Regions from separate parts of the Pseudomonas abietaniphila genome, predicted to be linked through region 1. Evidence: predicted binding sites of a transcription regulator. Region 1 holds the regulator's gene; each other region holds the start of a gene.
The links. The regulator sigma-54, encoded in region 1, starts transcription at its own class of promoters, with help from an activator protein. The targets are predictions, from matches to a motif close to ANTGGCATNNANNTTGCTNT.
Positions count from the first base shown of each region.

Region 2: glnK (P-II family nitrogen regulator) is a predicted target of sigma-54. The motif match lies at 5,255-5,274, and genes of this name have one in related genera.
Region 3: glnA (glutamate--ammonia ligase) is a predicted target of sigma-54. The motif match lies at 4,079-4,098, and genes of this name have one in related genera.

Region 1 covers NZ_CP155619.1:2,015,636-2,026,251, forward strand. The annotation lists gene lptC (LPS export ABC transporter periplasmic protein LptC) at 1-550, shown strand, start outside; gene lptA (lipopolysaccharide transport periplasmic protein LptA) at 537-1,085, shown strand; gene lptB (LPS export ABC transporter ATP-binding protein) at 1,085-1,810, shown strand; gene ABDX87_RS08910 (RNA polymerase factor sigma-54) at 1,999-3,492, shown strand; gene hpf (ribosome hibernation-promoting factor, HPF/YfiA family) at 3,570-3,878, shown strand; gene ptsN (PTS IIA-like nitrogen regulatory protein PtsN) at 3,891-4,355, shown strand; gene rapZ (RNase adapter RapZ) at 4,358-5,215, shown strand; gene ABDX87_RS08930 (HPr family phosphocarrier protein) at 5,232-5,504, shown strand; gene ABDX87_RS08935 (diguanylate cyclase) at 5,793-7,256, shown strand; gene ABDX87_RS08940 (PA2169 family four-helix-bundle protein) at 7,323-7,793, opposite strand; gene ABDX87_RS08945 (DUF3820 family protein) at 8,026-8,289, shown strand; gene ABDX87_RS08950 (aminotransferase class V-fold PLP-dependent enzyme) at 8,317-9,522, shown strand; gene ABDX87_RS08955 (bifunctional 4-hydroxy-2-oxoglutarate aldolase/2-dehydro-3-deoxy-phosphogluconate aldolase) at 9,854-10,528, opposite strand; gene pgl (6-phosphogluconolactonase) at 10,546-10,616, opposite strand, start outside.
Region 2 covers NZ_CP155619.1:3,281,262-3,291,877, reverse strand. The annotation lists gene ABDX87_RS14655 (DUF484 family protein) at 1-522, shown strand, start outside; gene xerC (tyrosine recombinase XerC) at 525-1,424, shown strand; gene ABDX87_RS14645 (HAD family hydrolase) at 1,421-2,116, shown strand; gene sutA (transcriptional regulator SutA) at 2,244-2,576, opposite strand; gene ABDX87_RS14635 (secondary thiamine-phosphate synthase enzyme YjbQ) at 2,670-3,101, opposite strand; gene ABDX87_RS14630 (ammonium transporter) at 3,339-4,676, opposite strand; gene glnK (P-II family nitrogen regulator) at 4,710-5,048, opposite strand; gene ABDX87_RS14620 (accessory factor UbiK family protein) at 5,468-5,731, shown strand; partial or broken gene ABDX87_RS14615 (addiction module antidote protein, HigA family) at 5,774-5,878, opposite strand; gene ABDX87_RS14610 (YifB family Mg chelatase-like AAA ATPase) at 5,991-7,484, shown strand; gene ABDX87_RS29225 (methyl-accepting chemotaxis protein) at 7,825-8,547, opposite strand; partial or broken gene ABDX87_RS29220 (Cache 3/Cache 2 fusion domain-containing protein) at 8,728-9,660, opposite strand; gene ABDX87_RS14600 (LysR substrate-binding domain-containing protein) at 10,053-10,616, opposite strand, start outside.
Region 3 covers NZ_CP155619.1:2,844,497-2,855,112, reverse strand. The annotation lists gene ABDX87_RS12720 (DUF4124 domain-containing protein) at 91-708, opposite strand; gene ABDX87_RS12715 (DUF4124 domain-containing protein) at 719-1,246, opposite strand; gene ABDX87_RS12710 (chorismate mutase) at 1,373-1,939, opposite strand; gene ABDX87_RS12705 (cupin domain-containing protein) at 1,971-2,417, opposite strand; gene glnA (glutamate--ammonia ligase) at 2,575-3,981, opposite strand; gene thiI (tRNA uracil 4-sulfurtransferase ThiI) at 4,313-5,767, shown strand; gene typA (translational GTPase TypA) at 5,907-7,727, shown strand; gene ABDX87_RS12685 (YkgJ family cysteine cluster protein) at 7,927-8,382, opposite strand; gene ABDX87_RS12680 (phosphonate degradation HD-domain oxygenase) at 8,558-9,121, shown strand; gene ABDX87_RS12675 (GTPase/DUF3482 domain-containing protein) at 9,228-10,613, opposite strand; gene ABDX87_RS12670 (DUF2868 domain-containing protein) at 10,606-10,616, opposite strand, start outside.

The DNA of each region.
Region 1 (10,616 bases):
GTTTCTGATCTTCGGTGTGCTGGCACTGCTGCTTGCAGCGGCTGGCTACTGGAACATCAGCCCTGAAAGTTTCATGGACCAGCCCAAGCAGGCCGTGGACGAAAGCGCCATCGACTACTATGCGATGAACGCACACAGCATTCAGTACCTGCCCGATGGTTCGATGCAATACGATATGACCGCTGACAAGGTCGAGCACCTGAAGGCCACCGACGTGACCCTCATGACAACGCCGGTCCTGCAGATGTTTCGTGGCTCGGAGTTCCCGTGGCATGTCCAGAGCGTGCGCGCCGAAGTGTCTCCGGGCGGGGATCACGTCGAGCTGATCGACAAGGTTCGCATCAACCGCACCGACGAAAAGAACCGAACCACCATCATCACCAGCACACGCATGACTGTCTTCCCCCAGAAGCAATATGCGGAAACCGCGCAACCCGTTAGAATCGACGGCTTTAACGGCGTGAGCACGGGTACGGGTATGAAAGCCTATCTAAAAGAAAGCAGGATACACCTGCTATCGAACGCAAGAGGACAGTATGAGGCTCCTTAAAACCCTCCCTATTTTGCTCGGTCTGGGCGCAGCACTGGGAAGCGTGAGCGCCTGGGCTCTGCCGAACGATCAGGATCAGCCTATCCGCATTCAGGCCGACGATGCCCAGCTGGACGACAAGCAAGGCATCGCCACCTATACCGGTAACGTGATCATCACCCAGGGTTCGATGAAGGTCACCGGCAACACCGTGACCATGACCCGTACGCCTGCGGGCGACATCGACGTCGTGACCTCGGTGGGCAACCTGGCCTATTTCGAGCAGTTGCAGACGGCCGGTGACACCAAACCCGTTCAGGGCTGGGGCGTCACTATCCAGTACCATGCGCCGCAAAACCGCATTGTGCTGATCGACAAGGCCAAGGTGATCGACAAGGACAGCAACGTGACTCAGGGCGAGAAAATCGTCTACGACACCGTCCGCAAACTGGCGAGTGCCGGCCGAGCCACAGGCAGCAAAGTCACCGAAGCGCGCCCTCGCGTCGACATGGTGATTCAGCCGAAAAAGAAAACCGACCAGCAGAAGGCCCAGTAATGGCGACGCTGAAAGCCCAACACCTGGCCAAGGCTTACAAAAGCCGCCAGGTCGTGCGAGACGTCAGCCTGTCCATCGACAGCGGCCAGATCGTCGGCCTCCTGGGGCCCAACGGTGCAGGCAAGACCACATGCTTCTACATGATCGTGGGCCTCGTTCAGGCCGATCAGGGGCGTGTGCTGATCGACGATCAGGACGTCAGCCATCAACCGATGCACGGCCGCGCTCGTGCCGGTATCGGCTATCTGCCGCAAGAAGCCTCGATCTTCCGCAAGCTGTCGGTGTCAGACAACATCATGGCCATCCTTGAAACGCGCAAGGAGCTTGATCGCGCCGGGCGTCGCAAGGAGCTGGAGAGCCTGCTGCAGGAATTCCATATCACGCACATCCGCGACAACCTTGGCATGAGCCTGTCGGGTGGTGAGCGTCGTCGTGTGGAGATCGCTCGCGCACTGGCCACCTCGCCGAAATTCATCCTGCTGGATGAACCCTTTGCCGGTGTCGACCCGATCTCCGTGGGTGACATCAAGCAGATCATTTACCATCTCAAGGCAAAGGGTATCGGCGTTCTGATCACCGACCACAACGTCCGCGAGACCCTCGACATCTGCGAAACGGCCTACATCGTCAACGACGGGCAACTGATCGCAGAGGGTGATGCTGAAACCATCCTGGCCAACCAGTTGGTCAAAGAAGTGTATCTCGGCCACGAGTTCCGCCTGTAATCGGGCGATGACAAGAGGTTGGCCGGCGAACGCAGCATGCGCCTCATCGCCAACCTCGTTTTAATTGTCATCACACCCTAGGCAAACACTCCGGTTTCAGGCATATAATTTGCTTAAGTTGGCGCCCAGGCGCCCCAGTAGTGGATGGCGCGCATGTGCGCCGGCGAATAAGGTGTTAAGTCCCTGCCATGAAACCTTCGCTAGTCTTGAGAATGGGCCAGCAGCTGACGATGACACCGCAGCTGCAACAGGCCATCCGCTTACTCCAACTGTCGACGCTGGATCTCCAACAGGAAATCCAGGAGGCACTGGAGTCCAACCCCATGCTCGAGCGCCAGGAAGAAGGCGACGACTTCGATAACGTCGACCCCATGGCCGACAACATCGAGCAAAAGCCCAACCCGGACGTTCAGGAACCGACGTATCAGGAAGCCGCGCCCACCGTCGACAATCTGGAAGACGGCGAATGGAGCGAGCGCATTCCCAACGAACTGCCTGTGGACACCGCGTGGGAAGACGTCTACCAGACCAGCGCCAGCAGCCTGCCCAGCAACGATGACGACGAATGGGACTTCACCACGCGCACATCCGCCGGTGAGAGCCTGCAAAGCCATCTGCTCTGGCAGTTGAACCTGGCGCCGATGTCCGACACCGATCGCCTGATCGCCGTCACGCTCATCGACTGCATCAACAATCAAGGCTACCTCGACGAGTCCCTCGAAGAGCTGCTGGACGCTTTCGATCCAGAGCTCGATATCGAACTGGACGAAATCGAGGCCGTTCTGCACCGCATTCAGCAATTCGAACCTGCCGGCATCGGTGCGCGAAACCTCAGCGAATGCCTGCTGTTGCAGCTGCGTCAGTTGCCGGCCAAGACCAAATGGCTCGCGGAAGCTCAGCGCCTGGTCAGCGATTACATCGACCTGTTGGGCAGCCGTGACTACGCGCAACTGATGCGCCGCATGAAGCTCAAGGAAGATGATCTGCGTCAGGTCATCGAACTGGTGCAAAGCCTGAACCCGCGTCCAGGCTCCCAGATCGAATCCACGGAAGCGGAATACGTCGTTCCCGATGTGATCGTGCGCAAGGACAACGAACGCTGGCTGGTCGAGCTCAATCAGGAAGCCGTTCCGCGTCTGCGCGTCAATCCGCAGTACGCAGGCTTCGTGCGTCGCGCCGACACGAGCGCCGACAACACCTTCATGCGCAACCAGTTGCAGGAAGCGCGCTGGTTCATCAAAAGCCTGCAGAGCCGTAATGAAACCCTGATGAAGGTCGCGACCCAGATCGTCGAGCATCAGCGTGGCTTCCTCGAGTACGGTGACGAGGCGATGAAACCGCTGGTCTTGCATGACATCGCCGAAGCAGTCGGCATGCACGAATCAACGATCTCGCGCGTGACCACGCAAAAGTTCATGCACACACCGCGCGGCATCTACGAACTGAAATACTTCTTCTCCAGTCACGTCAGCACCTCTGAAGGCGGCGAATGCTCGTCTACCGCCATCCGCGCGATCATCAAAAAACTGGTTGCCGCGGAAAATCAGAAAAAGCCGTTGAGTGACAGCAAGATCGCTGGTTTACTGGAGGCACAAGGCATTCAAGTGGCCCGTCGCACAGTCGCCAAATACCGCGAGTCTCTAGGGATAGCGCCTTCCAGCGAACGCAAGCGATTGATGTAAGGGTCACAGGCCACAGCGTTCCAGTGGCAGGCACCCAAGCCTGCCTCTTAATGCACTGGCAACGAAGGAGAAGCTGTATGCAAGTCAACATCAGTGGACACCAACTGGAAGTGACCAAGCCCCTGCGCGAGTACATCGAGCTGAAGCTGAAAAAGCTCGAAGGGCACTTTGACAAGATTACCAACGTGCAGGTGACGATGGCCGTCGAGAAACTCAAACAGAAGATCGAGGCCACCCTGCATATCCACGGTGGAGAGGTGGTTGCCAATGCGGAGCATGACGACATGTATGCGGCAATCGACCTGCTCACTGACAAGCTAGACAGACAATTGCTCAAGCATAAGGAAAAGCAGCAAAGCATCCTCAAAGGTGCGGCCGCTCGCTGACACTCCCCATCCATGATCCGACTTGAAAACATCCTGACCCCTGGCCGTTCACTCGTGAACGTGCCAGGCGGCAGCAAAAAAGCCGTTCTCGAAGAGATTGCCAAAATGATCGGGCAGCAGGTGCCCGAATTCGACTGGCAAACCGTCTACGAAAGCCTCATTGCCCGCGAGAAGCTGGGTTCTACCGGCTTCGGTAACGGAATCGCAATCCCCCACTGCCGACTCAAAGGCTGCACGTCGCCGGTCAGCGCAGTGCTTCACCTGGAAAAGCCCGTCGATTTCGATGCCATCGACGGCGCTCCGGTGGACCTGCTGTTCGTGTTGCTGGTCCCTGAAGCCGCCACCGATGCGCACCTCGAATTGCTCCGCCAGATCGCCAGCATGCTCGACCGCGCCGACGTGCGCGCAAGCCTGCGCAGCGCGAAAAGCAGCGACGAGCTGTACAACGTCGTGCTTCACGTACAGAACGGCCACTGACCATGCGCATGATCATCGTCAGCGGTCGCTCCGGCTCCGGCAAGAGCACGGCCCTCGATGTTCTGGAAGACAGCGGTTTCTACTGCGTCGACAATTTGCCCGCGGGCCTGCTGCCCGAACTGGCCGAGCGCGCACTGATCAACACAGAGCTGGCCGAACCGCTGCTGGCGGTGTCCATCGACGCACGCAACCTGCCCAGCCACCTGACCCGTTTTCCGCGAATGCTCGAAGAGGTTCGCAACCGGCACATCCAGTGCGACGTACTGTTCCTGGATGCCGACGAGTCCACGCTGCTCAAGCGTTTCTCCGAAACCCGTCGTCGTCACCCGCTCAGCAACGCTACGCGCTCGTTGGCCGAGGCTATCCGCGACGAGAAAACCCTGCTCGGGCCGATCATCGACCTCGCCGACCTGACCATCGACACGACTCACCTGAATCTCTATCAGCTGCGCGATACGCTCAAGTTGCGGCTTCTCAACAAGCCTGAACCGGGTACTGCGTTCCTGATTGAATCGTTTGGTTTCAAACGCGGCATGCCCGTGGACGCGGACCTGGTGTTCGACGTCCGCTGCCTGCCTAACCCGTACTGGAAGCCTGAGCTGCGCGAGCAGTCCGGGCTCGACCAGCCGGTAGCCGACTACCTGGCCGCGCAGTCAGATGTCGAAGAAATGTTCCAGGACATCTCTTCATACCTGACCAAGTGGTTACCGCGGTTCGCCGCCAGCAACCGCGCCTACGTCACAATTGCCATTGGCTGCACCGGCGGACACCACCGCTCCGTCTACCTGACCGAACGCCTGGGTCAGTCCCTGCAACAGTCGCTCAAGAATGTTCAGGTCCGCCACCGCGACCTAAGCTGAAAGGATCCCCATCGCGATGCCCGCTCACCAGATCACCATCATCAACAAGCTGGGCCTGCACGCCCGTGCTGCAGCAAAGTTCGTTGGCGTCGCCGGCAAATACCCCTGCCAGATCAGGGTCGGTCGTAGCCCCGACAGCATGGTTGACGGCAAGAGCATCATGGCCGTCATGATGCTGGCGGCCGGCAAAGGCACCGAGATCCACCTGCTGACGGAAGGCGACGAGGAACAGGCCGCGCTGGACGGCTTGATCGAACTGATCAATAACAGGTTTGACGAGGGCGAGTGATCGCCCTTTTTCACTTTTGATTCAGCCGAATTTCCTCTCTCGATCTCTCATCAATCGATTCAGATTCCTACACTTCGCATGGCAGGGTGAGACTTGATCAATCACAGTGATAGATCTTTAATTCATCGCCTTGAAACGCCCTTCGCGAAATGATCAACCCTGTGCATGGATCCGCCTGACTGCAACCATGCCAAGCGGACGGGAGTAACGGTTGTATCTCCACAGAGCTGATTGATGACACTGTCTTACGCACAGACGCTCCAATTCGCCCGATCACGCTCGGAAAGAATGCTGCTGCCCGGCAGCGTGCTGGCAGTGGTGGCGATTCTGGCAATCGTCACGTCACTGTTGATTCGCGAATACAGCACCGCGACCGAGTCCGCCGTGCGCGCGGCCAATAACGTGGTGCAGCTGATCGATGCCGATGTGCAACGCAATGCCGATCTGTACGACACCTCGCTGCTGGGCATGATCGCCACGTGGCAGCAACCGGAAGTGCTGTCGATTTCTCCGGCTTTGCGCCAGCAGGTGATGTTTGATCGCTCCACTGCAGCCCCGTACAAAGGTGATCTGGTCGTTCTGGATGAAACAGGGGCGATCGTTGCCGATTCGGTGTCGGTGATACCCCGTAAGGATAATTTTTCCGACCTCGCCAGCTTCGCCAGGCACCGAGAGGATCCGTCCCTTGCACTGCGAGTGGACGGCCCCTTTAAAGCGCGCTGGGGTTTCAAGGACTGGCGCATCAGTTTCAGCCGGCGCATCCCCTCCCCCGATGGCCGCTTTGTCGGCATCGTGGCGGCCTCAATGCGATTGGCTTACTTCCACCGGTTGTTTAGAGGGCTGGATGTCGGGCAGAAAGGAACCATCAACCTGGTCACTGCAGACGGCATCATGCTCGCACGAGAACCCGAGCAGACCGTGCGCACGTACATCGGTCAGGACTTCAGCCAGCGCGCTAACTTTCAGCGCATTTTGAAAGAGGTCAATGGCAGCTTTACCGCCATCTCGGACCTGGACGGCCAACGGCGGATGTACACGTTTTCTAGAGTGGGCGACCTACCCTTGATCGTCGTCATCGCGCAGTCGCAGGATGAGGTGTACGCACTCTGGAGACACAATGCGCTGCTCGTGATGGGGGCAACCGGCCTGCTGTGCCTGGGCATTCTGTGGCTGTCCTGGCTGCTGAGCAAACAGCTGCGTTTAAGACATCTTGCCGAACGGGAGCTGGCCGAGTTGGCGGCCACCGACGGGTTGACCGGGCTGGCCAATCGGCGTCGACTGGATGCGATCTTCAAACAGGAATGGGCGCGCAGCATTCGGTCGGAAAGGCCGATCTCGGTACTCATGATCGACGTCGACCATTTCAAGGCATTCAATGATCGACACGGCCATCACGGTGGTGACATTGCACTGCGCAATGTTGCGAAAACCCTGGAGGCCAGCATCCGCCGTCCCGGCGACGTCGCGGCCCGTTATGGCGGTGAAGAATTTCTGGTGGTGCTGCCCGAAACCGATTTGACGGGCGCCAGGCTGCTTGCGGAGCAGATCAGGCAGGCGATCGAAGCATTACCGCCGCTGAGTGAAGATGGGCATCCCATTACCGTCAGTATTGGCGCCGCGTCCGCACGGCCAGAAGCCGGGGATCAACAGGCCAGGCTTTTCAGTGAAGCGGATCAGGCGCTTTACCACGCCAAAAGCAGGGGTCGCAATCGGGTGGAAAGCAATGCAGAGGAACCGTCGGCTTCTCACTGAAGCAGGCGATTCCACCAGACAAAAAAAACGCCAGACAAGCTGGCGTTTTTTAGCAGTGCTGACGGATCAGCTAGCGCGACGCACGGAGTCACGCAGCGCTTTTACTTTGTCGTGGTTCGCCTGCACACCTGTCAGCTGACGCTGAATCAGGCTGGTGACGTTGACCGGCAGATTCTTTTCGACCGCCTTCTGCGACGCTTCTTTGTAAGCTTTCAGCGCGTGATCTTCGCCGCGCTCGACTTCATTCAGTACGGCCTCATCGCTTTTGCCGGTGACGGCAGCTTTCAGCTCGACCCACAGGCGGTGCAAGCCGCCGGTTGCGCTGGAAGAGTCATCCGGATCACCGCCGAGCGCGCGTACTTCGGCCTGAAGCTCCGCAACAGCGGACTTGCACTCAGAAGAGCGGGAAAGGAAGTACGCTTTGATTTCAGGGTTCTTGATATCTTCAGCGGCAGTGTGAAAGCCTTTTTCGCCGTCAATGCTGGTCTCGATCAGATCATTCAGTACCGAGATCGCTTCTTTGTTGATATCTGTCATTTTGCAGTTCCTTTCTGGCAGGTTAATCGAAGAGTTAGTTTGGATAAACACTCGATATAAGGAGTGTTGCAGCCGTCGTGCCAGATTTTTATAAAGATAATATTCTTATTTATCAGACACTTATAAAGTTCAAGATACAGTGATGTCTCGCGTTCTGCATGATCTGTAGGTTGGCGTACATGCAGAATGCACGTATCGTTCAAGTTCATTGAAAAAGACCAACGGCGGCGCCATGAATCCCGAGAAACTCAAGTTGTTGGTGACGCGCGAGATGCCTTACGGCAAATACAAGGGGCGGCTGCTCGCCGACTTGCCAGGCGATTACTTGAACTGGTTCGCCCGCAAGGGTTTCCCGGCCGGCGAGTTGGGCAGTCTGCTTGCGCTGATGCACGAGGTCGATCACAACGGCCTGTCGGGCTTGCTGGATCCGCTGAGAACCCGCCCCCGTGAACCGTTACGTGAAAGCCCGTTGAAAACACCTATTCGCTTCACCTGATTTTCTTCCCAACGAACGAGGGGCCTGATGAACAGTGTTCACCCTGCTGGAGTGGAATCGGCAATCGAACGAGCCCGCGATGAGTCTTTTTGGCGAGACGTTGCGCACCAATATGATGTAGAGCCGGGCCCGATCAACTTTGAACACGGCTACTTCGGGCGAATGACCCGCGAGGTACTGAACACGTACGAACAGCATCTGGCGTATGTGAACCGTAGCAACTCGGTGTATGTACGCCAGCGCTTCGATACGCACGACAGCGAAGTGATTCGTGCCGATCTGGCGACGCTGCTCGGTGTACCGACGGAAGAAATCGCCCTCACCCGCTGCGCATCAGAGTCGTTGCAATCGCTGATACGCAACTACAACGGCCTGAAGCCCGGTGACCAGGTACTGATCAGCGACCTGGATTACAACAGCGTGCAGACCGCCATGCGTTGGCTCGAAAAAACACGCGGCGTGCAGGTGATAGAGATCACCCACGCGCACCCTGCCAGTTACGAGTCCCTGCTGCAGACCTATCGCGACACCTTCGCGGCCCACCCACGGCTCAAGTTGATGGCCCTGACCCATGTCACCCATCGCACGGGACTGGTGATGCCGGTGCAGGCGATTGCACGCGCAGCGGCAGAACAGGGCATCGATGTGATTCTCGACGGCGCCCATGCGCTGGGCCAGCTGGATTTCAACCTGGCGGACCTGGGCGTAGCCTTCGCTGGCTTCAATTTGCAGAAATGGATGGGCGCGCCGCTAAGCCTGGGTTTCATTCATGTCAGGAAAGAAAGGCTGTCTGCCATCGATCCCGACATGGGCGACAAGCGTTACGCAGCTGACGACATTCTGGGCCTTGCGCCTTACGGCACGCCGAACATTCCGGCGCTGATGACGCTGACCAAGGTGTTTGAAGAGCACCGTGCGATGGGCGGCTCGGCTGTGAAGGGGGCTCGCCTGGCATACCTGCGAGACCTGTGGGTACGCGAAGCGCGCACGGTGGAAGGCATTGAAGTGCTTACCCCGGATGATCCGCGCCTTTATTGCGGCATCACCTCGTTTCGCTTCACCCGCCACCACGACCAGCCGCTCATGACGCAAAGACTGCTGGACGAGCACGGAATCTTCGCCGTAGCGCGTAATGGCTCGGCGTGTGGCCCATGCATCCGGATCACACCCGGCTTTATCACTTCAGCCAGTGATGTCGAACACCTGACGAGCGCGTTGCGCGCGTTGGCATGATGCTCTGAGAGGCCCCGGCGAGCGGGCAAAAAAAAGCGGCGCCCCCGGATGGAGGTGCCGCCAAAGAGCTTCATGGAAAAAGCGAACTAACAAAGGAAGTGCAAAGATACGCTCCCGATCTGGCTCGACTGCGGTACATATTTATAGCCCCCGAAAAAAGAGCAAAAAAAACGGCGCTCCCGACCAAGGAGCACCGTCAAATAGCCATGCAACAACGACTTCTGTAGCGGCGCCCCAAGGCGCTGAATTCATCATCTGGTGATGATTAGATCAGCTCCGTCATGAACCGGAGCTGTCGAAGATCGATCATTGGGGCGTTCGAATCATTCAATCAATCGAACAGCGCGATCGCCTCGGCGGTGGCATCGGTGATACGACCCCAATCGCCGCTCTTCACCCAGGCGTTGTCGATCATCCAGGTGCCGCCTACGCACATCACGTTTGGCTGCGCCATGTAGTTCTTCAGGTTGGCGGCGCTGACACCACCAGTCGGGCAGAAACGCACTTCCGGAAATGGACCGCCCAACGCTTTGATCGCGCCGACGCCGCCGCTGATTTCAGCCGGGAACAGCTTGAAGCGGCGATAGCCCAAGGCGTAACCGATCATGATCTCCGATGCGCTGCTGATGCCCGGCAGCAGAGGCAGTTCGCTCTGAGCGCCGGCTTCGAGCAGATCCTGCGTGCTGCCAGGCGTGACGATGAACTGCGAACCGGCTTCTTCTGCTGCCTTGAGCATGTGGCGGTCGAGAATGGTGCCAGCACCGACACTCAGTTCAGGACGCGCATCGCGCAGCATGCGAATGGCCTTGAGGCCGAATTCGGAACGCAGGGTGATTTCCAGCGCGTTCAGGCCGCCTGCCGCCAGCGCATCGGCCAGCGGCAGCACGTCCTGTTCGCGCGCAATGGTGATGACCGGCAGAATCTTTGCTTTTTTGCAGAGTTCGTCGATCTGGGCAATCTTGCTCGCCATGCTATTCAACGGCTGTTTCACTTGGGTATTTTCCATGGCGGCTGATCCTTTGCTTATGGGCACCAGTAAATCTCTAAAGACGGGTTAAGGAACGCACGCACCGGCATTTCGGCGAGGTCATCGC
Region 2 (10,616 bases), 1.3 Mb from region 1:
CGCAATATCGAAATGCGCCATCGGCTTTCCCAACTGATGGACGTCGCACGCGACAACGACCGTCTCTTCGAAAAAACCCGTCGCCTGATCCTCGCGCTGATGGATGCCGTCAGCCTTGAAGACATCGTCATTGCGGTGGAAGACAGCCTGCGTCAGGAGTTTCAGGTGCCGTTTGTGAGCCTGATCCTGTTCAGCGACAACCCGATGACCGTGGGTCGCTGGGTCACCAGTGCCGAGGCGCAGAAAGCCATCGGTGGATTGATTTCCGGCGGCAAGACAGTGTGCGGCGCCCTGCGTGAGCACGAGCTGGAGTTCCTGTTCGGTGCTGACCAGAGTAAAGAAGTCGGCTCTACCGCCATCGTCGCGCTCAATCATCAAGGCCTGCACGGCGTCCTTGCCATCGGCAGCCGCGACCCGCAGCACTACAAAAGTTCGGTGGGCACGCTGTTTCTCACCTACATCGCCGATGTATTGAGCCGCCTGCTGCCGCGCTTCACCAACGCCCTGCGTTCGGTGCGCTAGTCATGGAACGGCAACTGGACGCTTACTGCTCACACCTGCGCAGTGAGCGTCAGGTGTCGCCCCACACGCTGGATGCGTATCGCCGAGATTTGAGCAGAGTGCTGGGATTCTGCGAGAAGCAGAACATCGGCAGCTGGAACGCCCTGGACATCCAGTCCATGCGTGGCCTCGTCGCCCGCTTGCACCAGCAAGGTCAGTCATCGCGCAGCATCGCCCGGCTGCTCTCGGCAGTGCGAGGCTTTTATCATTACCTGAACCGCGAAGGTATCTGCGATCACGACCCGGCCAACGGTCTGGCGCCGCCCAAAGGCGAACGCCGTCTGCCCAAGACGCTGGATGCCGACCGCACGCTGCAATTACTGGAAGGCGGCGTGGAAGACGAATTCCTCGCCCGCCGCGATCACGCGATTCTCGAACTGTTTTACTCGTCCGGCCTGCGCTTGTCGGAGCTGACAGGCCTGAATTGCGAGCAGCTGGACCTGGCGGACGGCCTTGTTCAGGTGCTGGGTAAAGGCAGCAAGACCCGCGTCCTTCCTGTCGGCCGAAAAGCCCGTGAGGCACTGGAGGAATGGCTGAAACAGCGCGCGCTGGCCAACCCTCAGGACGACGCGGTGTTCATCAGCCAGCAAGGTAGGCGTCTGGGCCCGAGGTCGATCCAGCTACGGGTCAAAGCTGCGGGTGAGCGCGAGCTGGGACAGAACCTGCACCCGCACATGCTCCGGCACTCCTTCGCCAGCCACTTGCTCGAATCCTCCCAGGACCTGCGCGCCGTGCAGGAATTGCTGGGGCACGCCGACATCACTACAACTCAGATCTACACCCACCTGGATTTCCAACACCTGGCAACGGTGTATGACAGCGCCCACCCACGGGCCAAACGCAAGGATTCTTCAGAATCATGAGCATCAAGCTGATCACCTTCGATCTGGACGATACGTTGTGGGACACCGCACCGGCCATCGTCAGCGCAGAAGCCATGTTGCGCGAATGGCTGGCAGAACACGCACCGAAACTGGGCCCCGTGCCAGTGGAACATTTGTGGGAGATTCGCTCGCGGCTGGTCGAAGCCGACCCGAGCTTCAAGCACCGCATCAGCGCGTTGCGCCGTCGCGTGCTGTTTCTGGCACTTGAGGATGCGGGTTATGGTCATCCTGAGGCACAGGATCTGGCGGACCGCAGCTTTGAGGTCTTCCTGCAAGGACGGCACCAGCTGGACATCTTTCCGGAGGTCGTACCGACGCTGGAACTGCTCACCAAGCAGTACACCCTGGGCGTGGTCACCAACGGCAATGCCGACGTGCGCCGCCTGGGGCTGGCCGACTATTTTTCGTTTGCGCTGTGTGCAGAAGACCTGGGCATCGGCAAGCCCGACCCGGCGCCTTTCCTGGAAGCGCTCAAGCGCGGCAACGCCGATGCACGTCACGCCGTGCACGTGGGCGATCATCCCGGCGATGACATCGCAGGGGCTCAGCAGGCCGGCTTGCGGGCGATCTGGTACAACCCGACGGGCAAGCCGTGGGAGGCGGATAGACTGCCGGATGCGGAGATCAGGCGTTTGACGGAGTTGCCGGGGGTGTTGGCGGGGTGGGGTTGAGGGTTGCTTGGCATCAGAGTAAGAATTCCAGGCCAAGCACCAAAAAAGCAAAAGCCAAACCCCAAAAACCAAACCCAAAAAAAAGCCCGCAGCGACAGCGGGCTTTTCCAGCAGGTATCAGACACCCTTAAATAGGGCGGCTACCGTACTTGTTGTCAGGCTTCTTGGGCGGATCGGCGACCACATTGGCCTCCACTTCCTGCACTTTGCCGCCACGTGCGAGGAACTCTTCCATCGCGCGAGCCAGAGCGTCACGCTCTTTGTTCTTGGCCTCTACGCTCGGCAGCTCATCGATCGAGACCGCAGCCTTGGCCTTGCCTTTGGTGGGGGTGACCAATGCTTCAGGGCTGTCCTCGACGTCCGAAACCTCGTCATCGGGAGCAGCCGCAAGCTCCTCACCGTCGTCCTCACCTTCCAGATCGTCTTCCAGACCTTCGTTATCGATGTCGTCGTCGCTCATGTTCTACCTCATGACTTGCGAAAGCAGATTAGTTATAGCCCAGCTGCGCCTAATTTCTAAGACAGCCGGAAAAAATTCAACTACCGCCGACAATCAGCGGTCGTGCCCCTCACCCTGCAGGGTGGCGAGGACTTTACGTGCACCGCCTGCATCACGGTGCTCGCCTAAATAAACACCTTGCCAGATTCCCATCGCCAACCTCCCGTCAGTGACCGGAAGAACAAGCTGGCAGCCTAGCAAACTGGCTTTGAAGTGCGCAGGCAGGTCGTCGGGACCCTCGTCGTCATGTTCATAACCGTCACGCCCTTGCGGCACCAATCGGTTGAAAAAACGCTCGAAGTCACGACGCACAGCCGGGTCGGCATTCTCGTTGATGGTCAACGAGGCCGAGGTATGCTGCAGCCACAAATGCAACAGACCGACTCGGCAATCACGCAGTTCGGGAAGCCCTGCGACGATCTCGTCGGTCACCAGATGAAATCCGCGAGGTCTTGCACGCAGCGTGATTCTGGTCTGTTGCCACATACAGTTCTCCGCCCTTCGGCGCGCATTCTAACGCGGTAAAAAAAAAAACAAAGCGCGCAATGAGTGACGTTTTCTGTAAGCCGAAAACCCAAGCGGGTATCCCGTTGCAATAACGCCCGGAGATGCCCTGAGACAGGGCCTGCATGCCGTTCGAACGTCAATCGCTGGCGGTCTTGCCTATCGACAAACGCCAGACAAAAAAATGCCCGGTAACCCGGGCATTTTTTTAAGCCGTGATTACAAGTTGTAGCCACGCTCGTTGTGTTGCGCAAGGTCCAGGCCCACCGCTTCTTCTTCCTCGGTGACACGCAGGCCCATGACCGCGTCCAGCACCTTGAGGATGATGAAGGTCACGATCGCGGTGTAGATGATCGTGAAGCCTACGCCTTTGCACTGAATCCAGACTTGAGCTGCGATGTCGGTCACAGTGCCGAAGCCGCCCAGCGACGGTGCCGCGAAGACACCGGTCAGGATCGCGCCGAGGATACCGCCGATACCGTGAACGCCGAAGGCATCCAGGGAGTCGTCGTAGCCCAGTTTGCGTTTCAGGCTGGTGGCGCAGAAGAAGCAGACCACGCCCGCTGCCAGACCGATGATCAGGCCGCCCATTGGGCCGACAGTACCGGCCGCTGGGGTGATGGCAACCAGACCGGCAACCACGCCCGAAGCGATACCCAGCGCGCTTGGCTTACCGTGAGTCAGCCACTCGGCGAACATCCAGCCCAGCGCAGCAGCAGCGGTTGCAATCTGAGTGACCAGCATCGCCATACCGGCAGTGCCGTTCGCCGCAGCAGCGGAACCGGCGTTGAAGCCGAACCAGCCTACCCACAGCATCGCTGCGCCGACCAGGGTGTAACCCAGGTTGTGCGGAGCCATCGGGGTGGTCGGGAAACCTTTACGCTTGCCCAGTACCAGGCACGCTACCAGGCCAGCCACACCGGCGTTGATGTGAACGACGGTGCCGCCTGCGAAGTCGAGAACGCCCCAGTCCCACAGCAGACCACCGACACCACTCCAGACCATGTGCGCGATCGGCGCGTAGACCAGGGTGAACCAGATGGCCATGAAGATCAGCATCGCGGAGAACTTCATGCGTTCTGCGAAGGCACCGACGATCAGGGCTGGAGTAATGATGGCAAACGTCATCTGGAAGGTGACGAACACAGCTTCCGGGAACAGCGCTGTGGCACCTGTAATGCTGGAAGGCGTGATGCCTGCCAGGAACGCCTTCGACAGGCCGCCGACGAAGGAGTTGAAGTTAACGACGTTGGCTTCCATACCCGTGGTGTCGAACGCCATGCTGTAGCCGTAGATGCACCACAGAATGCTGATCAGACCGGTGATGGCGAAGCACTGCATCATGACGGAAAGAACGTTTTTTGAGCGGACCATGCCGCCGTAGAACAGCGCAAGACCGGGAACGGTCATGAACAGCACCAGGGCTGTCGAAGTCAGCATCCAGGCGGTATCGCCTGAGTTCAGTACGGGGGCTGCCACTTCGTCTGCCGCCATGGCCAAGCCAGGGGTTACGAGGGACAACAGGGCTCCTAGCCCTGCGAATTGACGCAGAGTCATATTGTTTTCTCCTGGGGCGTTGGGTTTGGCGGCTTAGATTGCGTCGGTATCGGTTTCGCCGGTACGGATGCGAATAGCCTGTTCCAGATTGACCACGAAGATCTTTCCGTCACCGATCTTGCCGGTGTTGGCCGCTTTGGTTATCGCTTCGATAACGCGGTCCAGATCCTTGTCGTCGATCGCAACATCGATCTTCACCTTGGGAAGGAAGTCGACTACGTATTCCGCACCGCGATACAGCTCGGTGTGGCCTTTCTGACGTCCGAAGCCTTTGACTTCAGTTACCGTGATGCCCTGCACGCCGATTTCGGACAACGACTCGCGTACGTCGTCCAGCTTGAACGGCTTGATGATGGCAGTGACTAGCTTCATGAAACTTTCTCCCGAATTGGTGGACTTGCCCCAGGAAAACAAACCCGACTCAAGTCTAAGCGCAGTGTCTGGCTTTGTAACGCGTCGATGGCCCGAAACAGACCAGACCAACGCCAGAAAACCGCTTCTGACGAAACACTTCCCCGCTCCGCCTGCCGCACTGCATTCGTCACAGCGACTGCATCAGTGCATGGGTCATATGCCACTAAGCAGAAAGCTTGCCATCTCGTTCAATCCCAAGAATTACAGCACCTTGATGCCTGTTCCGAGTACCCAGATCGCCATCATCCAACCCGGCCGCACAACAACAGTGCGCGAGTGCACGCCGTCATGCGCGAAAACCGTGCAACCCTGCGCCCGTGAAAAGACTATAGACGCTGCGTGCTACACTGCCGCCCATCTGATTCCGGAAGTTGATCATGCTTGCGCCCAAAGCTTTTCTAGACGCCCTGAGTGGCCATGCCTCGCGGTTGTTCAACGGCGAGACCCCGCTGCCACGCAACGAATTCGAAACCCAGTTCAAAGCGCTGCTGCAAAGCGGCTTCAGCAAACTGGATCTGGTCAGTCGGGAAGAGTTCGACAGCCAGATGCTCGTCCTGGCCCGCACCCGTGCCCGTCTTGAGGCACTGGAAGCGAAAATGGCCGAGATGGAAGCGCGACTGGCGGCGCAGCCAAAAGAGTGAGACGACGACATGCCTGGCGCAGGCCGGGCATGTGGAATGTGCTCAAGCGCAGTGCGAGAGACGCTGGACTTGCGCCTTTATGGCCGACCCACTTTCGATTTCCGTTTTGCGCAGGTCGTAGGTCAGTTGCAGGTTTAGCCAGAACTCGGACTGAAATGCTGCCTAGACACACCCGGTAGAACTTGCGAAACCCTCTCCACCTCTTCGCTGACTATCCTTGAGCACGCCGCAGGACGCGGTGCCTCATCAAGGAAAGATCATGTCCCTCGCCATTGTCCTCAGCCGCGCACAAGTCGGCGTCGAAGCCCCTGCCGTCACCGTGGAAACCCATCTGGCCAACGGCTTGCCCTCATTGACGCTGGTGGGATTACCCGAAGGCGCTGTGAAAGAAAGCAAGGACCGGGTGCGCAGTGCGATTCTGAACTGTCGGCTGGAGTTTCCTGCGCGGCGTATCACTTTGAATCTCGCGCCTGCTGACTTGCCCAAGGACGGTGGCCGTTTCGATTTGGCCATCGCGCTGGGTTTGCTGGCTGCCAGCGCGCAAGTCCCGACGCTGGCGCTCGATGGCGTGGAGTGCCTGGGCGAACTTGCGCTGTCCGGTGCGATACGGCCTGTGCAGGGCGTGCTGCCCGCAGCGCTGGCCGCGCGCGCCGCTGGGCACACGTTGATCGTACCGGCGGTGAACGCCGAGGAAGCGTGTCTGGCCTCCGGGCTGAAGGTGATCGCAGTGAGTCATCTGCTCGAACTGGTGGCTCATTTGAACGGCCACACCGTCATCGCGCCGTATAAGTCCAACGGACTGATTCTGCAAACGCAGCCTTACCCCGATCTCAGCGAGGTCCAAGGCCAGACTGCCGCCAAGCGCGCGCTGTTGGTCGCTGCGGCCGGTGCTCACAACCTTCTGTTCAGCGGGCCGCCCGGCACTGGCAAAACCCTGCTCGCCAGCCGTCTTCCCGGTCTACTGCCACCGCTGGATGAGTTCGAGGCGCTGGAAGTCGCGGCGATTCAGTCGGTCGCCAGCCATGCGCCCTTGACCAGTTGGCCGCAAAGGCCCTTCCGTCAACCGCATCACTCGGCGTCGGGGCCTGCGCTGGTGGGCGGGGGCAGCCGCCCGCAACCCGGAGAAATCACCCTCGCCCATCACGGCGTGCTGTTTCTGGACGAACTGCCCGAATTCGACCGACGTGTGCTGGAGGTTTTACGAGAGCCGCTGGAATCGGGCCACATCGTCATTTCACGGGCCCGGGATCGCGTTCGTTTCCCGGCCCGGTTCCAACTGGTGGCGGCGATGAATCCGTGCCCGTGCGGTTATCACGGAGAACCCACCGGGCGTTGTCGCTGCTCGACCGATCAGATTCAGCGCTACCGCAACAAACTCTCCGGCCCGCTGCTGGACCGAATCGACCTGCACCTGACCGTCGCCCGCGAAACCACTTCTCTGGCCGCGACCGCGCAAGGCGGCGAAAGCAGCGCCAGTGCCGCCCAGCGGGTGTCCGAAGCCCGTGAACGCCAGCACAAGCGTCAGGCTTGCGCCAATGCGTTTCTCGACTTGCCCGCTTTGCGAGAACACTGCGCGCTGCTCGCCGAAGACGAGGCCTGGCTTGAAACCGCCTGTGAGCGCTTGAATTTGTCTTTGCGTGCCGCACACCGTTTGCTGAAAGTCGCACGAACGCTTGCGGACCTGGAGAACGTCGATGCGATCGCCAAGAGCCATATCGCCGAAGCGTTGCAGTATCGGCCGTCGACCGGGTGAGTGGCACACCCTTCACACAGCTCATACAGATGAAGCGTGAAGGACGAAGCGAGCGTCTGTTCTATGGGAGTGAGCTTGCTCACGAAGACGCCGGTACATTCGCAACACCTTCAGCGAACCAAACTCAGCATTCGCGAGCAAGCTCGCTCCCACAGTTCTGAAGTCTGAGCACACGTTAGTGCTTCGACGCGAAACCTGTGGGAGACGTCCGAGGTTACGAGGGCAGCGAATGCAGTGTCTCATTCCCCCAGATGCTGCAGGCCACCACATTCGCGAGCAAGCTCGCTCCCACAGATGCTTGGCCGACCCCGAGTCAGCGGTCTAGCGAACGGTCAATAGCTCACCGAAACCGATCCACTTCCTTACGCAGATCCGCGGCCAGCGCGTTCAGTTCTTGCGCGGTGACTGCCAGATTCGACACCACTTCACGCTGTTCGCTGTTCGCCAGTGCAATGCTTTGCAGGTTGGCACTGAGCATGGTCGCAGTGCTGCTTTGCTCTTGGGTCGCGGTGGTGATGGACGCGAACTGCTCGCCCGCCGAGCGACTTTGTTCGTCGATCTGCGCCAGCGCTGCCGCCACCTTGGCGTTACGCGTCAGGCCTTCCTGCATCAGCGCATTGCCCTGTTCCATCGTGTTGATTGCGTTACTGGTTTCCTGCTGGATGCTGGCGATCATGCCGGAGATTTCGTCGGTGGCCTGGCGGGTGCGCGAGGCGAGATTGCGAACCTCATCGGCGACCACGGCAAAACCGCGACCTTGCTCGCCCGCGCGCGCAGCCTCGATGGCGGCATTGAGGGCCAATAGATTGGTTTGTTCGGCGATGGAGGTGATCACGCTGACGATGCCGCCAATCTCCTGCGAGCGCTGGCCAAGGGTGTCGATCACGGCAGCCGTACTGCCCAGCGAACCTGCAATTTGCTCCAGCGAGGCCGACGCTTCTTCCATGGACGCGCGACCGATCCGCGTTTGCTGGGCATTGCCTTGGGCCATCCGTTCGGTGCTGCCCATGTTGTCGGCGATGGTCAGTGCTGTTGCGCTGAATTCTTCGACGGCACCGGCCATGCTGGTGATTTCGCCCGACTGTAGCTCCATGCCCTCGTAAGCGCCACCGGACAGACCGGACAACGCATGCGCCCGGCCGCTGACCTCCTGCGCTGCGGTACGAATATGCGAGACCATGGTTTCCAGCGCTTGCCCCATCTTGTTGAAGCTGGCCGCCAACTGGCCGATCTCGTCGTGACGGGTGACATTCAGGCGAGCGCTCAGGTCGCCAGCTCCCAAGGCCTCAGCCTGAGTCACCAGATCCGACAGCGGTTGAAGCTTGCTGCGCAGCAGCCAGATCGCGGCGCCCACAGCAATCAACATCGCCAGCAGGCTGCCGATCGCCAACTGCGTGCCGACACTCCAGGTCACAGCGCTGATTTCGTCCTTGGGCATGATCGCCAGAATCGACCACGGGCCGCCCGAGAACGGCTCCGCAACGGTGTAGAAATCGTTGCCTGCGTCCTGCCAGAACAGGCCTTTGCCGGGCGTTTTAACGAAGTCGGTCAAGGTCTTGCTTGCCTGATCCAGATCCTTCACGCCAGCAGGCGGGACCAGCCATTTGTTCTGCTCGTCGAGAAGCGCCAGCGAACCGGTTTTACCGATCCGGAAACTCTTGAGGTTGTCAAACTGAGCCTTTTGCGCATCGGTGTAATCAAAACCTACGAACAGCACCGCGATGACCTTACCACTGCTGTCACGGACCGGACTGTATTGGGTCATGTACAAACGATCGAACAGCAAGGCGCGACCGACATACTCCTGCCCGGCCAGCAGTCGCTCGTAGGCCGGATGCTTGTGGTCCAGCGACGTGCCGATGGCGCGCGAACCGTCCTGCTTGCTCAGTGATGTACTGATCCGGATGAAGTCGTCGCCGCTGCGCACGAACACGGTCGCCACGCCTGCGGTCATCTTCTTGAAATCGTCCACTTCGGCGAAGTCATTGTTCAGGGGATTGCCATTGAGGAGCAACGCAGGGGTCTGCAGGCCTGCGACAGCGATCTGCTGATCCGCCTGGAGCGTGAGGCCACTGAAGCGCTTCTCGAACAGTCCGCTCAACCGTTGAGTGCTGTCGCGCAAGGTGCTGTGGAAGGTGTTCAACTGGTCAGCCAGCAACCGCGCTTCACTGCCCATGTGCTCCTCACGGATGGCCAGGTTCGCCGAATCCAGTGAGCGCAGGGCGAACAGGGTACTGCCGCTGATGACAACGGCTAGGATGACGGCCAGGGCAATGCCGAGTTGCGAGGCAATACGGGCACGAGGCTGAGACATGAAAACTCCTTGCCGAACGACTGGATCGTCCTGATCTCAGGAAAACCATTCGGACTTAATCCAATAGAGGGTATCGATGAACCGATTGGAACAAACCGGTTTGCAATTACACATTCGGCTGACATGAGAAATACTTGAGTCCTACACCCGGTCTTAGGACGAAAGACTTGGTTACGATCTGTTTCACTTTATCGGGTGGGCTGCCGTTCCAGACGGTAGCCCAGCAGCGAAAACGAGCGAGCGCAGCGAAACCGTCACTCCAGAATGGTCACTTCCGGCAACGCCATCGCCTGCACCTCGGCCTGCAGAAAGTCGCTGAGCCGGCGCAAGCGCTCGCCGCCCGGCCGGGTTTTCGGCCAGACCAGGTAATAGTTTTCGCCGCTGACCACCGCCGTACGCCAGGGCAGGCTCAGGCGCCCTTGAATCACGTCTTCGGCCACCATCAGCAGATCGCCCATGGACACCCCGTAGCCGCGCGCCGCCGCAATCATCCCCAGCTCCAGAGTGTCGAACACTTGCCCGCCCTTGAGCGAGATTTGATCCGACAACCCCATGCGCTCCAGCCAGTTGCGCCAGTCGCGCCGGTCCGGCGTGGGATGCAGCAGCTCTGCGCTGGCCAGTCGCTCGACATCCCAGGGCGAATCATCGAGCAGGCTGGGCGATCCCACGGGAATCAGCAGCTCCGGGAACAGGTAAGTCGCCTCCCAGTCCGGCGGAAAATGCCCGCGACTCAGCAGCACCGCGCAGTCGAACGGTTCTTGGGTGAAGTCGACGTTATCGATGTCCATCCAGGCGCTGGTCAGTTGCACCTCGTTGCC
Region 3 (10,616 bases), 830 kb from region 1:
AGACGATTCGTGAACCAAAATGGGCTTTTAAACGGCGCGCTCGTTCAGGTTGTGCACCATTGTGGAGCTTGGCCGCTCAGGACCGTGTTATCAGAAAAAAGGCAGGAAGCTGCTCTTCTCTTCCGGCGGCTTGTCCTTGATCGGGCATTCGGGGCGCGCGCCGTAATCTTCGGTCTTGCAGGGTTGAGCGAGGCGCTTTTGCGCGAGGGATATCCGCAGCATGTGGAACGGCTGATTGGGCGTCCGTTCCGCCACCCTGCCGAACTCGTCAACGATCTCGACCGACAGTTGATGCGTACCGCGATCAATGTTGGTCAGTGGAAACACCGGGCTGCGAGTGGCTTCGCCGTACACCTTGCTGTCCAGCAACAGGCGATAGGTGTGTCCGGGTTGCAGCTCGGGGTCGTTGGTGACGGTCACGATAAGGTTGCCTTGTATATCGCGAATCGTGCTGTCCGGCTCCGGCGCCAGAATGCGCAGCAACTGATACCGAAACAAAGGGCCGGGCTTGGTCTTCGCGCTGGATGCCTGACTGGGTTTCTTCGGTGCGGCCTTGATCTGGTTGCTCGGGGCGATGTCGACCTTTTTGGCATTGCGTCGCGGTTGATCGGTGAATACCCGATTACCTTCCGCGTCGATGTAGGTGTACACCTCGGCAACCGCCGAGTGACCGATGAGCATCAACAGGCAAACAAGCGCGCATTGCAGCCAGGTGGTTTTAAGGTTTACCGACATGGACTCGCTGCACTGTGAGGGTGATGGTCTGGCTTTGCTGGATCAACTGGGCGCCCTGCAGGACCTGTACGGCAAGGCTGTGCTCGCCACGATCGAGCTCCATCACTTGCAGGCGCGGGATATTGGTGGGCTGGCCGTAAGGTCTGCCATCGATTACCAATTGCAGCAGATGCCCCGACTGCAGGCGTGGCTGGATTGCCACGCCGACCGTAAAGCTGCCGTTGTTGGCGCGCAACGCTTCGCCATCCGGCAGGTCGGTCAGTTCCAGCACGGTGTAGGCCGCTGTGTTTTGCTGTGCCTGGCTCTGGTTTTGTGGCGCACTCGTGGTGGCGGGCGCCGGTGCAACGGTCGGTACGCTATTGAGCGGTGGCAACTCGACCGTCTCGGCCCGGGTTCCGTTGGGCGGCTGGTTGCTGTAGGCCGTGTTGCCGTTGGCGTCGGTGTACTTGTAGATCTGCGCGGCAGCGGGCAGTGCAAGCACCAGCAGCAGAAGGGCGAGACATTGACGCATGAACACTCCAGGGCAGCGATCAGGACAACCAGCAATGGTGTCGCGCTAAATGCATCGCGCGGCACGGGGCAGCATAGAGGAATACTGATCGACGGTGTCATTTGAGAAGCGGACCTGCGCGTCCGCTCACTGCAGCGCCGTTGTCCGGCAGAGATCGCCCGTCGCTCGTTGCAGGGCGGTCACTATCACGGGATCACCTGTCTGTTGCTGGATCTGCGACTGCACCCAGCCTGAACATCGGGTATCGCTGCGATAAGGCTGAAACGCCGAGTAACTCTGCACCAGCACTGGCAGCAGCGTATCCAGCCGACCCCGAATGCCGTCGGTCAAGCTGACATCGGGTTTCTCCGGGGAGTGGCCGGTTTCGCGCCATTGTTCGATGCGCGCGTATTGCACCATCTTGTTGGCCTCCATCTGCGCCGTCATGAATTCGCGTACGTCGTCGCCAGTCAGCTTGAATTCGCCGGCCCGTGATTCGGCGTTCTGGATCACCTGACGCTCACGCTCACTGTCCTGCACCGGCTTGCCGCTGTGCCATTTGCTGCGCGCCACGTCATTGGCAATTTCCAGCCTCAGCTCCATGGCCGCAATCAGTGGCTGAAGTTGCACGGGAGGCTGCTGAGCGGGGGCGGCGTGAAGGCCGCTTGAGACCAGGCCGCAGGTTAAGGCAACGAGTTGGAGTTGTTTAAGCATTGTTATGCACTCACGGATGACCGAACGATCACTATTTATCACGTTGGCTGGACGAGAGCGGCATTCCCGGGGTACCCGCATAGAAGACAACGAGCTCCACCGCAGTATTCCCCGTTAAGCCTCGGTGCTGCCGGTTGACCATTTCAGGCAGCACATCGCCCGGCTTGAGCAGAATCGACTGACCCCCTTCCCGGGTTTCCACCGTGAGGTGGCCGGACACGACGTAGGCCGCATTGGGCATTGGGTGTTCGTGCCATTTGAGGGCGGTGTTGGCGGGGATTTTGATATTCACAACCGTCAGCTCAGGCTTGCTGGCAGGGTAGGCGTCATAAGACACGCCATCCCAGGAGCTTGAGCTTTTCAGCAGAACGGTTGATTGCACGCCCGAGGCGCCAGAAGTACTGGACGTCTGAGCGGTGACGCATCCGCCGAGGGTGATCATCGCCAGGAGCAGGCAGGCAGAACCAGGTTTGAACATGAACAAAATCCTTGTGCTGTAGACGAGCAGAGACACAAGGTTGCCGGAAGCGGTTTTTCCATCTGCGGTACATATTTATAGCCAACGCATTGCACAATAAAAAAGGCCTCCCGAAGGAGGCCTTTCATTCACGCAGCCAGCGGCTGGCGCGACTGGATCAGCAGCTGTAGTACAGCTCGTATTCCAGTGGGTGTACGAAGGTACGTACCTTGATTTCTTCTTCCGATTTCAGCGCGATGTAAGCGTCGATGAAGTCGTCGCTGAACACGCCGCCTTTGGTCAGGAACGCACGGCCCTTGTCCAGTTCTTCCAGCGCTTCTTTCAGGCTGCCGCAAACTTGTGGGATCTCTGCAGCCTCTTCAGGTGGCAGGTCGTACAGGTTTTTGTCAGCTGCATCGCCAGGGTGGATCTTGTTCTGGATACCGTCCAGGCCAGCCATCAACAGGGCTGCGAAGGCCAGGTATGGGTTAGCCGATGGGTCCGGGAAACGTGCTTCGATACGACGGCCGCGTGGGCTGGAGACGTAAGGAATACGGATCGAAGCGGAACGGTTGCGAGCCGAGTAGGCCAGCATGACCGGAGCTTCGAAACCTGGGACCAGACGCTTGTAGGAGTTGGTCGACGGGTTGGTGAAGCCGTTCAGCGCCTTACCGTGCTTGATGATACCGCCGATGAAGTACAGGGCGGTGTCGGACAGGCCGGCATAGCCTTCGCCCGCGAAGGTGTTCTTGCCATCTTTGGCGATGGACATGTGGACGTGCATACCCGAACCGTTGTCGCCGTACAGAGGCTTAGGCATGAAGGTAGCGGTGCGGCCGTAAGCGTCGGCAACGTTGTGTACAACGTACTTCAGGGTCTGAACTTCGTCAGCCTTCTTGACCAGCGTGTTGAATTTCACGCCGATTTCGTTCTGGCCAGCAGTTGCCACTTCGTGGTGGTGAACTTCGACGACCTGGCCCATCTCTTCCAGGGCGTTGCACATTGCGGTGCGGATTTCGTGGTCGTGGTCGAACGGTGGAACCGGGAAGTAGCCGCCTTTGATACCAGGACGGTGGCCCTTGTTGCCGCCTTCGATGTCAGCGTCGGACATCCAGGAGCCTTGTTCGGAGAAGATCTTGAACATGGAACCGGAGATGTCGGATTTGAACTTCACTTCGTCGAAGATGAAGAATTCTGGCTCTGGACCGGCGAATACGGTGTCACCGATACCGGTGGACTTCAGGTATTCCTCGGCGCGGTGAGCGATAGCGCGTGGGTCGCGGTCGTAACCTTGCATGGTCGAAGGTTCGATGATGTCGCACACCAGGATCAGGGTCGGCTCTTCGGTGAACGGGTCCAGAACGGCGGTTTCGTCGTCCGGCAGCAGGATCATGTCGGAGGCTTCGATGCCTTTCCAGCCAGAGATGGAGGAACCGTCGAACATTTTGCCGACTTCGAAGAAATCGTCTTCCAGCGCATCGCGAGCTGGCATGGTCACGTGGTGCTGAGTGCCTTTGGTGTCCGTGAAGCGCAGATCAATCCACTTAACGTCATGATCTTTGATGAGTTGAACCGACTTCGACATGTTGTCCTCCGGGGTGGATTAGGGCTGAGTAGTGGTGGGCCCTTTAATTTGGGTGATGCCGGGCGCGATAGTCGGCCAAGGCAACCTGCCTCACAAGGGAGCAATTTGCATGCCAGTGCCCTGTGTTGGGTTTTCCGCGGAAAACAACCGGTTTTAGGGCGTAAAACGTCGCAATTGTGAAAAGCGGCGCACCTTAACGGTGCGTCAGGATTGTATACAGTCACTTTTTGGTGCGCTGATGATCGGCTATACGATAACTGGTTAAACCTTGAGCAATTTCCGCTATAATCCGCGCCCCCCTTTTTCGACCGGCACCTCGCGCGCTGTTTTCATGAAACTAATCGTCAAAGTTTTCCCGGAAATCACTATCAAAAGCCGGCCTGTACGCAAGCGCTTCATCAAGCAGCTGGCCAAAAACATCCGTACCGTGCTCCGTGATCTGGATCCGGCGCTGGTGGTGGATGGCGTGTGGGACAACCTTGAGGTCGAAACGAAGGTCGAGGATGCGAAGGTCCTGCACGAGATGACCGAGCGTCTGAGCTGCATGCCCGGCATCGCCCATTTCCTGCAGGTCGATCAGTACCCGCTAGGCGACATGGATGACATCTATGAGAAGTGCAAGCTGCACTTCGGTGATGCCCTGCCTGGCAAGATTTTCTCGGTGCGCTGCAAGCGTGCCGGTCATCACGACTTCAGCTCGATGGACGTCGAGAAGTACGTGGGCAGCAAACTGCGTCGCGAATGCGGTGCGGCCGGAATCTCCCTGAAAGCGCCTGAAGTTGAGGTGCGCATCGAGATTCGCGACAAACGGTTATTCGTGATTCACAGCCAGCACAACAGCATCGGCGGTTATCCGCTGGGCTCGCTGGAGCAGACGCTGGTGTTGATGTCGGGTGGTTTCGATTCCACCGTCGCGGCGTATCAGGTGATGCGCCGTGGCCTGATGAGCCATTTCTGCTTCTTTAATCTGGGCGGCAGGGCCCATGAACTGGGCGTGATGGAAGTCGCGCACTTCATCTGGAAGAAGTACGGCAGCTCGCAACGGGTCCTGTTCATCAGCGTACCGTTCGAGGAAGTTCTGGGAGAAATTCTCGGAAAAGTCGATAACAGTCATATGGGCGTAGTATTGAAGCGTATGATGTTGCGCGCTGCGACCAATATCGCCGACAGGCTGGAAATCGACGCGCTGGTGACCGGCGAAGCGATTTCGCAGGTGTCCAGTCAGACACTGCCTAACCTGTCGGTCATCGATTGCGTGACGGAGAAGCTGGTTCTGCGCCCGCTGATCGCCAGTCACAAGCAGGACATCATCGACCTGGCCGACGAGATCGGCACCGGCGATTTTGCCCGGCACATGCCTGAATACTGCGGTGTGATCTCGGTCAATCCAAAGACCGCGGCCAAACGGAACCGCGTTGAGCATGAAGAAAAAGAATTCGACATGGCGGTACTCGAGCGTGCGCTCGAAAACGCCCGTATGGTGCCCATCGATCGCGTGATCGAGGAATTGGGCCAGGACGTTCAGGTCGAAGAAGTCAGTCAGGCTCTGGCCGGACAGGTGGTCATCGACATCCGTCACCCGGATGAAGCCGAAGACCGTCCGCTGGAACTGTCGGGCGTTGAAGTACAAACGCTGCCGTTCTTTGCACTGAACAGCCGTTTCAAGGAACTGGATCACACGCGCCAGTACCTGCTGTATTGCGACAAAGGCGTCATGAGTCGCCTGCATGCTCATCATTTGCTCAGTGAGGGGCATGCCAATGTGCGCGTTTATCGACCGAGCTAAGTGCCCGGGGCTGTTTGCCTGTGGCTTGCGTCACCGGCCCCCCGACACCAGTCGTCAGCCGTAACGGCTTTAGCCGGCTCTACTGTTCATAGCTGCCTACACTAAGCAGCTGACCGAATCCTCTGATCGAGATACACAAGTGATCGAAAATCTACGCAACATCGCCATCATTGCTCACGTTGACCACGGTAAAACCACCCTCGTCGACAAGCTTTTGCGCCAGTCCGGCACCCTTGAGCGCAACGAGCTCAACGACGAACGCGTGATGGACTCCAACGACCAGGAAAAAGAGCGCGGTATTACCATTCTCGCGAAGAACACCGCGATCAACTGGAATGGCTACCACATCAACATCGTTGACACCCCGGGCCACGCCGACTTCGGTGGTGAAGTAGAGCGCGTGATGTCGATGGTTGACTCCGTTCTGCTGCTGGTCGACGCTCAAGATGGCCCTATGCCGCAAACCCGTTTCGTGACCAAGAAGGCGTTCGAAGCCGGCCTGCGTCCAATCGTGGTCATCAACAAGGTTGACCGTCCGGGCGCGCGTCCTGATTGGGTTCTGGACCAGATCTTCGATCTGTTCGACAACCTGGGCGCTACCGAAGAGCAACTGGACTTCCAGGTCGTCTACGCCTCGGCCATCAACGGCATCGCAGGTCTGGACCACAACGAGATGGCCGAAGACATGACCCCGCTGTACCAAGCGGTCGTCGATCACGTCCCTGCGCCGAAAGTTGACCGTGACGGTCCTTTCCAGATGCAGATTTCGGCACTGGACTACAACAGCTTCCTGGGCGTCATCGGTGTTGGCCGTATCGCTCGCGGTCGCGTCAAGCCGAACACCCCGGTTGTGGCGATCAGCGCTGACGGCAAGCGTCGCAACGGTCGTATCCTCAAGCTGATGGGTCACCACGGTCTGCACCGCATCGACGTCGAAGAAGCAGCTGCCGGCGACATCGTCTGCATCAGCGGCTTCGAAGAGCTGTTCATCTCCGACACCCTGTGCGACCCGACTGTCGTTGAAGCGATGAAGCCGCTGACCGTTGACGAGCCAACCGTTTCCATGACCTTCCAGGTCAACGACTCGCCATTCTGCGGTAAAGAAGGCAAGTTCGTGACGTCCCGTAACATCAAGGACCGTCTGGACAAAGAGCTGCTGTACAACGTTGCACTGCGCGTTGAGGAAGGCGACTCCGCTGACAAGTTCAAAGTATCCGGCCGTGGTGAGCTGCACCTCTCGGTACTGATCGAAACCATGCGTCGCGAAGGCTTCGAGCTGGCCCTGGGCCGTCCTGAAGTGATCATTCGTGAAGTTGACGGGGTCAAGCAAGAACCGTACGAAAACGTGACCATCGACATCCCTGAAGAATCGCAGGGCAAGGTCATGGAAGAGATGGGTCTGCGTAAGGGCGACCTGAGCAACATGGTGCCGGATGGGAAAGGCCGTGTGCGTCTGGAATACAACATCCCTGCTCGTGGTCTGATCGGTTTCCGTAACCAGTTCCTGACCCTGACCAACGGTGCTGGCATCCTGACCTCGATCTTCGATCGCTACGACACCGTGAAGTCGGGCCACATGTCCGGTCGTCAGAACGGCGTTCTGGTTTCGGTTGAAACCGGTAAGGCACTGACCTACTCCCTGGAAACCCTGCAGGCGCGTGGCAAGCTGTTCGTTGAACACGGTCAGGAAATCTACAACGGTCAGATCGTTGGCCAGAACAGCCGTGACAACGACCTGGGCGTCAACCCTACCAAGGGCAAGAAGCTCGACAACATGCGTGCTTCGGGTAAAGACGAGACCATCGCTCTGGTTCCACCTGTTCGCTTCACCCTGGAACAGGCTCTGGAATACATCCAGGAAGACGAGCTGTGCGAAGTCACGCCTAAGTCGATCCGTCTTCGCAAGAAGATCCTCGACGAAAGCGAGCGTACCCGCGCTGCCAAGAAAGCCAAGGCGTAACTAGCCCCGGCTGAACGAAAACGCCCCCGGTCGCGAGACCGGGGGCGTTTTTGTTTGTGCGGGATATGTGAAAGCGCGGAGGTTTCTGTGGGAACGAGCTTGCTCGCGAAGGCGTAGGAAAATCCAATGCCTGTTGGACGTCTGATGAATCCTTTCGCGAGCAAGCTCGCTCCCACAGTTTTACTTCAAACCAATGTGATCAGAACTTCAGTGGCACCCGGCCGGAGTTTGAGTTCAACGTCCCGCTGCTCTCGCGCACGACTTCTTTGGGCTTGTAAGCGCAATAGCCGGGGCGCGGACCGATCTTGGGATGGTTGCGGCATGTATCCGGGCGTTTATCGTAGATCGTGCACAAACGGCTCTTGCGATCCAGGTAAAGGCAGTCGTTGTTGCTCATGCGCTGCAGCGTGAAGATCCCCGACTTCTGGTTGAAGCGCTCGACAATGCCTTCTTTCTGCAGGCGTTTGGCGATGTTCTTCGGGTTGTCGCCCTGTTCGAACTCGTCGACCACGCCAATGCGGATCAGGTCCTTGATCTTCGCTTCAACCGGCAACGTGCAGCAGCTGGACACGCAGCCTCCACACATGTAGCTAGAGTATTTCTGCCAGGTCTCAAGGCGGTCGAGTTCGGCGGCGGCGATCAAGGTGGGTTTCATGACGATTGGGTTCCGGGTGTATCGGGCGCGCGATCATACCGGGCCGCGCGCATTTCCCCTATCGCAAAATGATCGATGCGACTATCGGCAAGCGCCTGGCGGCTGCCATCGCTTCGCAATACAGCGCGAGTAGGGTGGGCGCACCAAGCCAGTCACGCAGAATCGAGGTTAACCCATGCAACACGCTGAACAGGTCGTCAACGAGGTCTTCGGCCTCTATGCGCAACGCGGCAGCGACGATTACATCGGCGAGCCGGTGTCGCAGATCGAACACATGTCGCAGTCCGCCGAGCTGGCGCTGGCAGAAGGTTATGACGACGAAGTGGTGCTGGCGGCGTTCTTCCACGACATCGGTCATCTCTGCGAACGCGATCCGGGTGCGGCGAGCATGGGCGGCTACGGCGTGGCCAGTCACGAACGGGTGGGCGCCGATTACCTGCGCACATGCGGGTTCAGCGAGCGGGTCGCCAGGCTCGTGGAATACCACGTTCGGGCCAAGCGCTATCTGACGCTGAGACAACCCGGCTATTACGACCAGTTGAGCGAAGCGAGCCGACGCACGCTGGCGTATCAAGGCGGCGTGATGAGCGACGCCGAAGCCGATGCCTTCGAGCGCGACCCGCTGTGCGGCGTCAGCCTGCGGATGCGTCAGTGGGATGAAATGGCGAAAGAGATGAATGTGCCGGTGATGGATCTGAACATCCTGAAAGAAAAGGCGCTGGCGCTGCTCGCCGCATAACCCTGTAGGAGCAATCGGAGTTTACGACGGTCGCGATAGCGATTTGCCTGACACACCGCATCGCGACCCTCGCAAACTCGGATTGCTCCTACAAGGGGCGCGATATTCAGATAAGAACCGAGCCAGCCAACACCTCGATCTGCTCCTGCCGCTCGGTCTGATCAAGCTTGGGATGCGGATTCAACGACGACCACTGCGGATGCGCTCGCGCCTTGTGCAGCGCATCGGGCAGCTTGCCCTGGCGCCAGGTCTTGTCCTGCGGGGTGTCGAGCTTGATGCTGTCGACGGCGGCATGACCGCGAGCCTCCAGTGCAATCAGCAATTGGCGCTGTCGCAACGCCAGCAGACGCAATACGGCGTCGTCGACCGTCAGTTCGCGTTGACCCTTCAGCTTGCCAAGCAAGCGGCCGCCATAACTGCGGGCGGTTTGCAGTGCGCCGCCGGCAATGGCGCCCACCAACGCCGCAGCGCCGAGGGTGATACCGCCCACCAGCAAGTCCACGCCCGCACCCGCCGCCGCGCCAGCCGCGATGCCACCGCCCACGCGCACGCCCAGCAGCTTCAGCGTTTCGGGATTGAACAGGTCGTCCCCCCAGCGCCCGTCCAGCAGCGGCAGATCGCTGGCGGACGCATCCTCCCGACGAAACGCATACAGCTTGAGCAATGCCTCGACGCAACGCTGTTCGCGGTGGCGTACAGCTTTGCGCACGTCATCGATGGCCGATTGCACCTGATCAGACGTCGTCGCGACGCTACGTCGACACGCCGCGCAGTCCAGCAGCAGCTCGGCAATAAGCCGTGCAGCGCTGTGGCGACGAACCTCGCGTTGCGCCTGTTGATCAGCGATCAAGCGTTCCAGCTGACCCCGAGAGTTTTCCAGCAACAGAGCGAGGCTTTCATACAGCCGCCGCTCGCCATCTTCCGGCGGTGCCACGCTGTCGAAGCGCACCAGCGCGTGCAGGCCGAGTCGGGCCAGGGCTTCCCGCCAGTCCGGTTCGCGGTGCCGGGAACTGCTGACGAAGTTGAGTACCGGCAACAGGGGCTTGCCGCAACTGGCGAGGACGGCGAGTTCGTCGCGGTATTTGGCAAGCACCGGCTCGCGGGCGTCGATCACGTAGAGACCGGCATCCGACGCCAGCAACTGGCGCAACACCTTGGCTTCCTGTTCGAAGCGCTGGCGGGCTTCACTGCCTTCAAGAAAACGCGCCAAGCGTGCCGGGCCGTCAAGGCGTTCGCCGGGACGATCAAGGCGCTCCAGGAAGTCGAGCAGGGCGATCGCGTCTTCAAGGCCCGGCGTGTCGTAAAGCTCCAGCAGCGCTTCGCCATCGACCGACAAGCGCGCACCTTCCACGTGGCGCGTCGTGCTTGGCCGGTGCGAGACTTCGCCAAATCCGACATCGCGGGTCAGCGTGCGCAGTAATGAGGTTTTGCCCACGTTGGTGTGGCCGACCACGGCCAGCTTGAGCGGCGGGTGCGCGTTGCTATCAGTCATGTC